Regions from separate parts of the Brevibacillus sp. M2.1A genome, predicted to be linked through region 1. Evidence: riboswitches for the same ligand, from Rfam matches in the RefSeq annotation. Region 1 holds a riboswitch; the other holds the start of a gene.
What was found. A riboswitch is a leader RNA that binds a small molecule or an ion and turns the genes downstream of it on or off. The one in region 1 is predicted to bind FMN.
Positions count from the first base shown of each region.

Region 2: another riboswitch for FMN. It lies ahead of ribD (bifunctional diaminohydroxyphosphoribosylaminopyrimidine deaminase/5-amino-6-(5-phosphoribosylamino)uracil reductase RibD); the one in region 1 lies ahead of HP567_RS08280 (ECF transporter S component).

Region 1 covers NZ_JABSUY020000001.1:1,684,025-1,690,156, reverse strand. The annotation lists gene HP567_RS08295 (winged helix-turn-helix domain-containing protein) at 1-111, shown strand, start outside; gene HP567_RS08290 (HAD family hydrolase) at 175-813, shown strand; gene proS (proline--tRNA ligase) at 866-2,332, opposite strand; gene HP567_RS08280 (ECF transporter S component) at 2,647-3,258, opposite strand; FMN riboswitch at 3,491-3,645, opposite strand; gene HP567_RS08275 (ABC transporter permease) at 4,049-4,846, opposite strand; gene HP567_RS08270 (ABC transporter permease) at 4,850-5,644, opposite strand; gene HP567_RS08265 (ABC transporter ATP-binding protein) at 5,637-6,132, opposite strand, start outside.
Region 2 covers NZ_JABSUY020000001.1:5,597,196-5,603,327, reverse strand. The annotation lists gene HP567_RS26715 (c-type cytochrome) at 1-553, shown strand, start outside; gene HP567_RS26710 (HAD family hydrolase) at 677-1,345, shown strand; FMN riboswitch at 1,414-1,561, shown strand; FMN riboswitch at 1,674-1,818, shown strand; gene ribD (bifunctional diaminohydroxyphosphoribosylaminopyrimidine deaminase/5-amino-6-(5-phosphoribosylamino)uracil reductase RibD) at 1,951-3,057, shown strand; gene HP567_RS26700 (riboflavin synthase) at 3,077-3,733, shown strand; gene HP567_RS26695 (bifunctional 3,4-dihydroxy-2-butanone-4-phosphate synthase/GTP cyclohydrolase II) at 3,750-4,949, shown strand; gene ribH (6,7-dimethyl-8-ribityllumazine synthase) at 4,966-5,430, shown strand; gene HP567_RS26685 (spore germination protein) at 5,557-6,132, shown strand, end outside.

The DNA of each region.
Region 1 (6,132 bases):
AAAAAGGAATCTGGCCGTCGAAAATTCAAGTTTTTCGACATCTTGTTCCCATTGACTCCGGCTGATCCAACAGATGATTCAGATGATCCTTTTGATGATTCGGATGAGTAAGTCACCAAGAAAACCATCAGATACGATGGTTTTCTTTCATTTTCTAATCAAAGGAGGACTCCAATGCGGACGATCTTGTTTGATTTCGACGGCACAGTTGCCGATACCCTCCCCTTGATCTTCACCGCTTTTCGCTCCACCTTTCAGCAGTTTTTACAAGAGCATTATACGGACGAGCAGATTGTAGCTCTCTTTGGCCCCACAGAGACAGGCATCTTGCAAAGCAAGCTTCCCCCACATGCGCATGACAACGCCTTCGCACATTTTTATCGTGTATACACAGATGAACACTCCCGCGTACAAAATCCGGAAAATATCCGAATGATGCTCGACGAACTTCACGCAGCCGATATCCAAATGGGAATCGTAACAGGAAAAGGACGAAAAAGCGCTGACATCTCCCTTCGCGAATGGGGATTAGATTCGTATTTTTCCGTCGTGATTACAGGGGATGAGGTCACACATCCAAAGCCTCATCCAGAAGGTATTTTTACTGCTATGAAACAGCTAGGCGCAACTCCTGCGGAAACCATTTTCGTAGGTGACAGTGATGCTGATGTTTTGGCTGGTCGTGCCGCTGGTTTGCGAACAGTCGGTGTGGATTGGCTTTTGGTTACACAAAAGTCGGGAAAATTCGATCCCGAGCCTGACTACCACTTTACGGATGTGCAAGCTTTTACCGATTGGATTCTCGGACGCTAGTTGAAAAAAGGGTGTGCCCCTGCCGCAAAAGCGTGGACACACCCTTTTTTGATTAATACGCCCGTCCGAACCAGACACTATGCTGTGACTCTTTGCCGCAGCAAAGGCAGACTTTCTTTTGTACAGGAGGCTCAAACGGGATGTTGCGAGAGGTGAACTTGGTTTCTTCCTTGATCTTCGATTCACAAGCGTCATCCCCACACCAGCCAGCTAACACCCATCCGCTCGTTTTGTTTTCGCTCTCGTTTTTGGCAATATGAGCGGATAGCTGCTCCAGTGTGTCGATCCCCAGATGTGAGTTTTCATCACGGAATGCTAGTGCTTTTTGGAACATATTTTGCTGAATCTCTTCCAACAGTTGAACAACGGTCTGCGCGATACCTTCAAGTGAAACCGTCACCTTCTCCCCTGTATCGCGTCGAGCCAAAATCACTTGACCATTTTCCACGTCACGTGGGCCGAGCTCCAGACGCAGAGGAACCCCGCGCATTTCCCACTCATTGAACTTCCAGCCTGGTGTTTCTTCGCGAAGATCAGCACGGACACGCACTCCTGCGGCCTTGATTTCGTCAAAGAGCGGATCAAACGCCTCCATGACTTTCTCGCGCAGCTTCATCGGACCGACCGGGATCATAATCACCTGCGTCGGAGCCATGCGAGGCGGCAACACGAGACCGCGGTCATCGCCATGCACCATGATCATCGAACCAATCAGTCTCGTAGAGGTGCCCCATGATGTGGTGTGAACGTACTTGAACTGATTGTCGCGATCCAAAAACTTGATTTCAAAGCCGCGCGCGAATTTATCGCCCAAATAGTGCGAGGTACCCGCCTGCACTGCTTTTCCATCCTTCATCATCGCTTCAATGGAATACGTGTCAACAGCACCCGCAAAGCGTTCACTTGGTGTTTTTTGTCCCTTCCAAACCGGAATGGCCAGCTCCTGCTCAACGACCTCTCGGTAAATCTCCAGCATTTGCATCGTTTCCTGACGAGCTTCCTCCTCTGTCGCATGTGCCGTGTGGCCTTCTTGCCAGAGAAATTCCGATGTCCGCAAGAACGGCATTGTCCGCTTCTCCCAGCGAAACACGTTTGCCCACTGATTGATTAATACAGGCAGGTCCCGATAGCTCTGAATCCATTGGCTGTACATATGCCCGATGATCGTCTCGGAGGTTGGACGTAGTGCGAGCTTTTCCTCTAGCGGCTCGCCCCCAGCCTCTGTTACCCAAGGCAGCTCTGGATTGAAGCCCTCGATATGCTCTTTTTCTTTTTGAAAGAAGGACTCGGGGATCAGCATCGGGAAATAGGCATTGCGATGCCCTGTCTCCTTGAAGCGCTTATTCATCGCCTCTTGAATTCGCTCCCATAGCTCAAAGCCATCCGGCTTGAAAACGATGCAGCCGCGCACCGGTGTGTAGTCCATCAAATCCGCCTTTTTGATGGCATCGATGTACCAACGCGAAAAATCCTCCGATTGCGGTGTAATTTCTTTTACAAACGCTTTGTCCTCTTTCATCCGTCTACGCTCCTTTTTGTTCTTACGTAAAATGCAAAAAATCCCCCATCCCAAAAAGGGACGGAGGATTAACTTCCGCGGTACCACCCTGATTGACCATAGCAATACGCCATAGTCCTCTCGATAACCCGATAACGGTGGGCATCCGGCTAAGCTCTTCACCAGCGGCTTCAGGATGGGATGCAGTTATCCTTTACGTATCAGCCTTCCAGACTAGGGCCGACTCTCTGTAACGTGGGAATAGCTGCGGGTCCTTTCATAGCCTTTTGAAACTTTCTATTAAGTTAACATATTAGCGAGTCATGTCGTGGTTGTCAATTGTTGGTACGCGCAGCGATTCTGGAGCCGAGCTTCACGTAGATCGGATACGCGACCACTGAAATCATAACACCTTTGAAGAGATTGAACGGCACGATTCCGTACAGAACCAATGACCAGATGCTTGTCGCGTTGAACATAGTCAAGAGCTGTTCAATCGGCATTTGATAAAGCACAGCGTACGCAGGCAACAGCACATATGCATTTGCCACAGCCATGACGATCGTCATCAAAACCGTCCCCAGAGCGAGACCAGTCAGGAAGCCTTTTTTGCCTTGGCCCAGACGCTGCATGTAGACAGCCGCAAAAATAAAGCTTGATCCTGCTACGACGTTTGCGAGTTCACCGATCAAAAGGCCATCTGTATTTTTGAAGAGCATGTGCAGTGTATTTTTCAGTACCTCGATAATAATGCCAGCTACAGGTCCGTACATGAGTCCCCCGATCAATGCCGGGAGTGTGCTGAAGTCGAGCTTCAAAAAGCTTGGCATCAGTGGTACGGGAACCTCGAGATACTGCAGAATAAATGCAACGGCCGCCAGCATGGGAATCGTCACCAGCTTTTGGGTTGCACGTGTGCGCGAAGAATGCAGCGCTGTTTCTTTCATGTTTACCATCTCCTCATTTTTCTACTCCTTCTTGAGGAATGGCAACAGTCGTTGTATGCTCACACGTCTTGTTACACAAACAGAATAAACCCTGTGGCTATGTTCCACAGGGCATTTGCAAGCGTATGACAAAACCATGCGCAAATAAAAGGTACAAGAAACAAGAGGGCTGGCCTCTACGTTCTCATCCCGTTTGCACAGGTAAACAAGCACGTGTGATAAACGTACTGTCGTCATCCTTCTCCCATCCAGACTGTACTGTCGGCTCTGGAATCACACCAGATCCTGCACTCCGTCGCAACTTTACGCTCGGGAGGCTCGCGGGCTTAACATGCGTAAAGCATGATCACCGCCGGTCGGGAATTTCACCCTGCCCCGAAGGAATGTGTAGTTGTATACAGCATATTATACTGCTGTTTTTTGATTTGACAATAGAGGAAACTGCCAAAGCGACACTTCTTATTTATTTTTCCGATGTGTTTAGTGCGAATAGCGAATAAAAAAGACACTTGCTAACTAGAGAGCACATTATGCTATCATTCGCTTGTACAATAGAATCGGCTCCTCAAGGGTGGTCGCGGCTCATCCCCATAGAAAGCGGGTGAGATCGGCTTGGTAGTTACCTTGACCAAAAAGAAATAGACCGCCCTTGAGTTGACAGCTCTGCGGTCTATTTCACAACATAGTATTGATCCGCACCCCTTTGCGGGAAGCGCCTATTGTACCGACCGTTCCGGTTGCAGCCGGGATGGTCTTTTTTTACCTCACAACGACTTCGGATTATAAATAATCAAGAACCCGCTCCCCGATACTTCGTGACTCCCCAGTTCCAGACCAACAGCCCAATCCCGAAGAAAATAACAGCCACTACCGGCGTCATTGCCGCATATGTGTACCAGACTTCCTTGCGCAAAAAGTAAGCCGCCGGATAAACACCTACGAAAGCAAACGGCAGCACGTAGGTGAGCACAAAGCGAATAGCCTTGTTGTACACGTCTACCGGATAGCGCCCATATTGCTGGATGTTGTAGATCATCGGAGCAATCCCTGTCCGCGAGTCGGAAAAGAAGCTAACCGCGGCAATCGCGGTATACACGCCACCGTAAATCAGTGCCCCGCTGATCGAGAGCCCGATAAAGATGAACACGTCGTACCAGTAAAACGACAAATCGAGTTGAATGGCAGCATACCCCATGATGATGATCCCGGTTATGACGCCAAAAATGCGGTCTGGCGCAATCGACTCGAGGCACACCTGCGCCAGATTGTGGATCGGTCTCGTCAGGATGCGATCCATCTCGCCCCGGATGATGTACCGTTCGTTGAAGTCCCAAAAACCGAAGAACATCGAGAATAACGCGTATGGAACCAAAAAGAACCCATAGATAAAGATAATCTCGTCACGCGTCCAATCCCCCATCAGCGGAACATGGGTGAACACAACAACAATAAAGACAAGATTGATCAACTCAGAAACCAGATTGGACACAAAATCCCCGAGAAAATCTGTTCGGTAGGCAAGTCTCGTCTTGAAGTACTGGCTCAGGTAGTCGGCAAAAATACTGAAAATATGTCTCATGTCTTGCATGCTCTACCCTCCTTGCACAACCAGCTTGTTGCGGGCAAGACGCCACATCACCAAGATGGGAACCAGTATGACAAACATCCAAACCACCTGAAAACCGATCAATTCCCAGGAGCGTTCCGTTGTAATCGCACCTGTGAAGATCAAGCTCGGATAGTAGTTGACCGCCTGAAATGGAAGATACCCCATTACCGTTTGCGCCCAACCGGGGAAAAAGCTGATCGGCAGCACGAGACCAGACAACAGATCCACCACGACCCGCTTGGCTCGCATCATGCCATCGTTTCGGAACAGGAAGAAAGTAAGCAAGCCTGTCACCAGATTGATTTGTGTATTGATCAAAAACGCACACATCAAGCTGATCAAATACAGTCCCCACCCAGTTGCTGTCGCAGGGAAGCTGAACGGAATGATCAGACTGATAAGGAAAATGCCTGGACCCGCGAAAAAGAGAAAACGAAAGATCCCTTCCCCAAAAGCCTGCGCCGTTTTCACGGACAAGTAATTATAAGGGCGTATCATTTCAATCGCGACCTTGCCTTCTCGGACGTCCTGGGCTATTTCCGTATCGATGTTGTTAAAATAAAACGCCCGCGACATCCAAGCAATCGCAACGTAGGAAGTCATCTGTTCCACCGTAAGCCCGCCCAGCTGCTGTTGACCTCCGTAGATCGCTCCCCATAAAAAGTAGTACGCACCGATGTTGATCGCGTAGATAATGATCCCGCTGTAATAGTTCACACGATAGGCAAGCATCGTCAAAAACCTCATGCGGATGAGTTCCATATAAAGCTTACGCATGGCTTCTTACCTCTTGGTCTGAGGAATAAATGTTGCGAACGATATCCTCTGTGCTCGTCTCCTCGATTTTCACATCGCTGACTTCAAAGGAGGACATGACCGTCGACAACACAAAGGGCAACATTTCTTGACTTCGCGCTACTTTTACACTGAGGGTAAAGTCATTGATTTGCTCGATCTCACAAGGCATCTCGCCCAATGCCTGACGAAGAGCATCTGCTGAAGTGCGCTTTTTCATTTGAAAGGACACTTCTGTGCCATTGCCCCATTTTTCCTTGAGGTCATTCAGTAAACCATCGAAGATCAGCTTTCCTTTGTCCATGACAAGCACCCGTTTACAGAGTGCTTCGATGTCTGACACATCGTGAGTCGTCAACAAGATCGTCATATTTTCCGTCTCGTTCAGATTGCGGAGAAACTCACGGATTTTTTGTTTAACGAGGACATCGAGTCCAACTGTCGGTTCATCGAGAAACAGCAGGCGTGGC
Region 2 (6,132 bases), 3.9 Mb from region 1:
TGGAAAAGTGATTACTATTGAAGATCGGATCAATGGTTGCTTTCAACGAAGCATGAACGGAAAGCCATTGCCTTACAACAGCGACGAAATGAGAGCGATGGTTGCCTATCTGACATATATCTCAACAGATGTACCAGTAGGAATTAAAGAGCGCCCGTGGATAGAGAAAAATGATATGAAGACCGTACCTCAACCGAATGTGGCAAATGGAGAAGCCCTCTTCCAAAAATCGTGTTTACAATGTCATGCTGCTGATGGTTCAGGTACAGGTCCAAACTCTGGCCCAGCACTATGGGGGGATAACTCCTTCAATATTGGTGCAGGCATGGCTCGAATTTCCAAAGCGGCTGGCTACATTCAGCGTAATATGCCTTTAGGGGAAATGGGTGGCATCAAGCAAGGCTCGTTAACCGATCAAGAAGCAGCGGACCTAGCTGCCTATATTTTGTCCAAGCCACGTCCGGACTTTGCCAAAAAGGCACAAGACTGGCCAGCCGGAGGAGTTCCAAAGGATGTGCCGTATGAAGTAGATAGCGCCAAGAAGAAGCAATAGGAACTCAATATCGAACCCCAAAAAGGGGGCTGTCCCAAAAGTTATAAAATGACGGAGGGATAGTCCTTTTTTTGATAAAATGGAAGGATCATTCACGACTATTGTCAAAAATGGAGGCACAAAATGAGCAGAACCTTTCAAAAAGGCATTATTTTCGATATGGACAACACCTTGTTGCAATCCAGGATCGATTTTACCGAGATGAAGCGGGCCATATTTCAGCTATGGGTGGACAATGGGATCGTTTCCCCAACATTTGAATGGGAAAAGCATACCGCATCACAGCTCATTGAGATCGGGCGAAAAGCGGAGCAGATGACGTCAGAGTTGGAGCAAGCGATGTGGGATGCAGTAACCACGATCGAGAAGGAAGGGATGCATGGTGCCGTTCTGGAGCAACACGCGGTAGAAGTGCTGGAGGAGTTGAAGAACCGCTACCAGTTGTATATCCTGACCAACAACGCGTATGCTGCTGCAATGGAGGCTTTGAACGAGACGGGAATCGCCTCCTACTTCGCTGAAATCGTCGCCCGCGAGCAGATGACGACATTGAAGCCATCTCCCTCTGGCGTTCACTATATTCGCAGCCGAAAGCCAGATTGGCCTGTTTCGGCCTGGACGATGATCGGGGATTCGTGGATCGATGGCAAGGCGGCCTGTGATGGACAAGTTGCTTTTATTGCCTATCAAGGGAATGAGTTGGACATGGAGCGAAATGGTGTTGTGCCAAGAGCGTACATCAATGATTTGAAAGAACTCCTGACGGTCCTCGAAATGTGCGAGCAAGAGTAAAAGTGCACTTCTCCAATAAATGATTACAGACAATAGCGAAAAATATGCTATACTTTGCCTAACTGAATACCAGCCTTCAGGGTAGGGTGCAATTCCCGACCGGCGGTAATGACGAACGCACGTCTGAGCCCGCGACTCGCTATCGAAGCAGTTGATAGCGACTGACTTGGTGCAAATCCAAGGCCGACGGTACAGTCCGGATGGGAGAAGGTATTTGGAACGGCCTGTTTCGCTGTTTTTTTCAAAAAACGGTAGAAGCGAGGCTTCTTTCTGAACGCCCTGAGCATAATATTCATGGGCGTTTTTATTTTTCATAAAACTTCATAGCGACAATCTTCAGGGCAAGGTGAAATTCCTGACCGGCGGTAATGGCGTACGTACGTCTGAGCCCGCGACTCGCTGACCACGCTTGCAGCGACTGATCTGGTGAAAGTCCAGAGCCGACGGTACAGTCCGGATGGAAGAAGATTTTTTGCTTTCTTCATTTGTTTTTTCAAAAAACAGATGAGGTAAGGCTTCTTTCCCTATGCCCTGAAACGCTGTGAGGTTTCAAGGGCTTTTTGCGTTGTGCTTGGCTGGAATGATGGAACAGAAAGGAGTGCGGTATGGAACAGGACAGCAAGTACATGGATCTGGCGCTGGAGCTGGCACGATCAGCACGAGGCCAAACCAGTCCGAATCCCATGGTCGGAGCTGTGATTGTGAAAGAGGGAACCATCGTCGGAATGGGAGCGCATCTGCGGGCAGGAGAGCCCCATGCTGAGGTGCACGCACTGCGGATGGCTGGGGAAAAAGCGCAAGGTGCGACCGTATATGTGACGCTGGAGCCTTGCAGTCACTATGGGAAAACACCGCCGTGTGCAGAAGCGTTGATCGCAGCTGATGTACGTCGTGTGGTTGTAGCTACGCTCGATCCGAATCCATTGGTGGCGGGACGAGGCATCGAGATGCTGCGGGCAGCAGGAGTAGAAGTGGCGGTGGGCGTGAGAGAAGAGGAAGCGAAGGCGCTCAATGAAGTCTTTTTCCATTACATCCAAACCAGACGTCCATTTGTGACGGTAAAGACGGCCAGTACATTGGACGGAAAAATTGCTTCGGTCACGGGACACAGTCAGTGGATTACTGGTGCAGAGGCTCGGGCAGAGGTGCATGAACTTCGCAGGCAGCATGATGCAATCCTGGTTGGAGTTGGGACGATTCTCGCTGATGACCCACTGTTGACGGCGCGCAAGGGAGAGCAGTGTTTTGGGAGCCAGCCAGTTCGCGTGATTTTGGACAGCCAATTACGTACGCCGCTGGATGCCCGTGTCGTTCAGAATACAGATGCGAAGACATGGATCTTTACGACAGATGCAGCCCCAAGGGAAAAGCAGGAGCTGCTTGCAGCAAGAGGAGTTAAGGTCATCACAATGGTAGGGCCAATTCGCGTGGAAAAGGTGCTGGATACGTTGGGGGAGCTGGGGATTACCTCGTTGCTTGTGGAAGGCGGACAGGAAGTAAACGGCTCCTTTTTGCAGGCGAGAGCGATTCAGAAGGTCGTGAGCCATATCGCGCTAAAGCTGATCGGAGGAAGCGGTGCGCCCTCGCCGTTCGGTGGTCAAGGCTTTGCAACGATGGGAGAAGCAGTGCAGCTGACAAATGTCATGATAACTCCGATTGGGAAAGGCGATGTACAGATTAGCGGGTACCCACAATGGGAGGATCAGACGTAGCAGGTGAGGAGGAGAGAGCATGTTCACGGGACTGGTCGAAGAAGTGGGCGTGATGGAATCGATTCAAGGGAACGAACAGGCGAGCCGACTGGTCATCCGCGCACAGCAGGTACTTGAAGGGGTGAAGCTCGGCGACAGTATCTCGGTCAATGGCATTTGCCTTACGGTTACTTCTTATACCAATCGTCAGTTTTGCGTCGATGTGATGCCAGAGACAATGAATAAGACGAGCTTGCGCCAATTACGCAGTGGACAGCGAGTGAATTTGGAAAGGGCGATGCGGCTGGGGGATCGATTCGGCGGGCATATCGTCTCCGGACATGTAGACGGGACCGGAATAGTTGCTTCACGAGAGGTGAATGCGAATGCAGTTGTGTTCCGGATTGAGGCCAAACCGCAGCTGTTGAAGTACGTCATTGCCCGTGGATCGATTTGCATAGATGGCATCAGTCTCACCGTGGTGGACGTAAACGATAACGGTTTTACGGTTTCGATCATTCCGCATACGCTGGCGAATACAAGTCTTGCAGACAGACGACCTGGGGACTTGGTGAATCTCGAAACGGATGTCATCGGCAAATATGTGGAGCGCTTGTTAGGTTATCAAAACCATGGCGGTACAGAAAAATCTGGCGGGCTCAGTCTAGCCTTTTTGCAGGAAAATGGCTTCGCGTGAGTAGGAGGGAGAAAGTATGTTTCATCGCATAGAAGAAGCATTGGAAGATTTGCGTCAGGGCAAGGCAGTCATCGTGGTAGATGATGAGGATCGGGAAAACGAAGGAGATTTTGTCTGCATGGCCGAAGCGGCTACGCCTGAAATGATCAACTTCATGGTCACGCACGGCAGGGGACTCGTGTGCGTGCCGGTGACAGAAGAGCACGCAACTCGCTTGCAGCTGGCTCCGATGGTGAATGCCAATACAGACAAGCAAGGAACGGCTTTTACCGTGTCTATCGATGAAGGGAGCACACACACAGGGATATCCGCTCACGAGCGCTCTCAAACGGTCTTGGCGATGCTCAATGAGCAGAAGACCGCAGAAGATTTCCGCAGACCGGGACATATTTTTCCGTTAATCGCGAAGTCTGGCGGTGTATTGCGCAGAGCGGGTCACACGGAGGCGGCAGTTGATTTGGCTCGCTTGGCGGGGGGCATTCCAGCGGGAGTCATTTGCGAAATTATGAACGAGGATGGCTCCATGGCACGTCTGCCGGAATTGGTAGAGATTGCACGCCGCTTTGAGCTCAAGCTGATTACGATTGCAGACCTGATAGCGTATCGGATGCGGACGGAATCCATGGTGAAAAAGGAAATCGAAGTGCAGCTTCCGACCGCCTACGGTGATTTTCGAATAGCGGCCTATACGAACGAGCTGGATGGCAAAGAGCATGTGGCTCTCATTAAGGGAGAGATCGGACCGGATGAGCCCATTCTCGTTCGCGTGCACTCGGAGTGCTTGACAGGCGATATTTTCGGGTCATACCGCTGCGACTGCGGTCCACAGCTGCACGCTGCATTGGAACAGATCGAAGCGAACGGACGCGGCATTTTATTGTACATGCGCCAGGAGGGCAGAGGCATTGGCTTGATTAATAAGCTCCGTGCCTACAAGCTGCAGGAGGAAGGCTTGGATACGGTTGAGGCCAATGAAAAGCTAGGATTCGCCGCTGATCTGCGAGATTACGGTATTGGTGCGCAAATTTTGCGGGATTTAGGTGTGCAACGCATGCGGCTTTTGACCAATAACCCACGAAAAATCCGTGGGCTTACTGGCTACGGTTTGACAGTAGAAGAACGGGTGCCGATTCAAATGCCGGAGCATCTGCACAATAAACAGTACCTGACAACAAAACAAGAGAAGCTGGGCCACCTGCTTCATCTGCACAGATAAGGAGAGGGAATAAGCGATGAGAACATTCGAAGGACATTTGGTTGGAACAGGTTTGCGTGTAGGGATTGTGGCAGGACGTTTTAATGAATTGATCGTAAGCAAGCTGGTCGGAGGGGCCCTTGATGCCTTGAAGCGTCATGGCGTAGAAGAGGAGCAGGTAGACGTGGCATGGGTTCCGGGGGCATTTGAAATTCCGTTGATCGCCAAAAAAATGGCGGAATCCGGTCGCTATGATGCAGTTGTTACATTGGGAGCTGTCATTCGTGGCTCCACTCCACACTTCGATTATGTCTGCAATGAGACCGCAAAAGGAGTCGCGTCCCTATCTTTATCCACTGGGGTACCCGTTATTTTTGGTGTTTTGACGACAGACAATATCGAGCAAGCCATCGAGCGAGCAGGAACCAAAGCAGGCAACAAAGGCTGGGAAGCCGCAACGGCAGCGATCGAAATGGCTAACTTATCTAAGCAGTTCGCCTAATCATTTCATATGGGTAGCGAGATAGTTCAACGGGGGCTTTGGCTCCCGTTTTCTATTTTTTTGGATAAAATCACCACGGGTAGGTCAAAGTAAGAAAGATTTTCCTGAAAAAAAGGGGGATCTAACGTGAAGCCGACTGATTGGTGGAGAGCGCAGGTAGAGGCCATACAAACAAAGCGGCGCATCAGTTCGGTACAAGCGCGGCGAAGCGAACAAATTACACCTGAAATGGTAAAACAGTGCATGCAAAACGTGGATGACCTCAGCAGCTTGTCATTGAAGATGAATGACGAAGAGGTACACGTTTTTTTTCTCGATACGCTGGTGGATGTGTCCCAGATTTATGAGAATGTCTTTCTTCCGTTGCAGCGTTCCGACGGGAAAGACCCGATGCAGGTGCTCCCTTTCTCACAGGAATGTCTTCTTGACGATATGGAGACGTTGATGAGTAACTTGCTACGCGGTCATACCATCTTGTTTTTCCTGGAAAGGGATCTCATTCTGCATGTGAATACATTTCAGGTCGCGCATCGTTCCATTACGAAATCCGAGACGGAGGCGACCGTCCTTGGACCGCAAGATTCCTTTGTTGAAATGCTGGAGATCAATTTGTCCTTGCTTCGGAGAAGAATGGCTACGCCTCATCTGAAAGTATCGAGCTACTCGATTGGCACCGAGGCGCACAACAAGGTAGCTGTGATT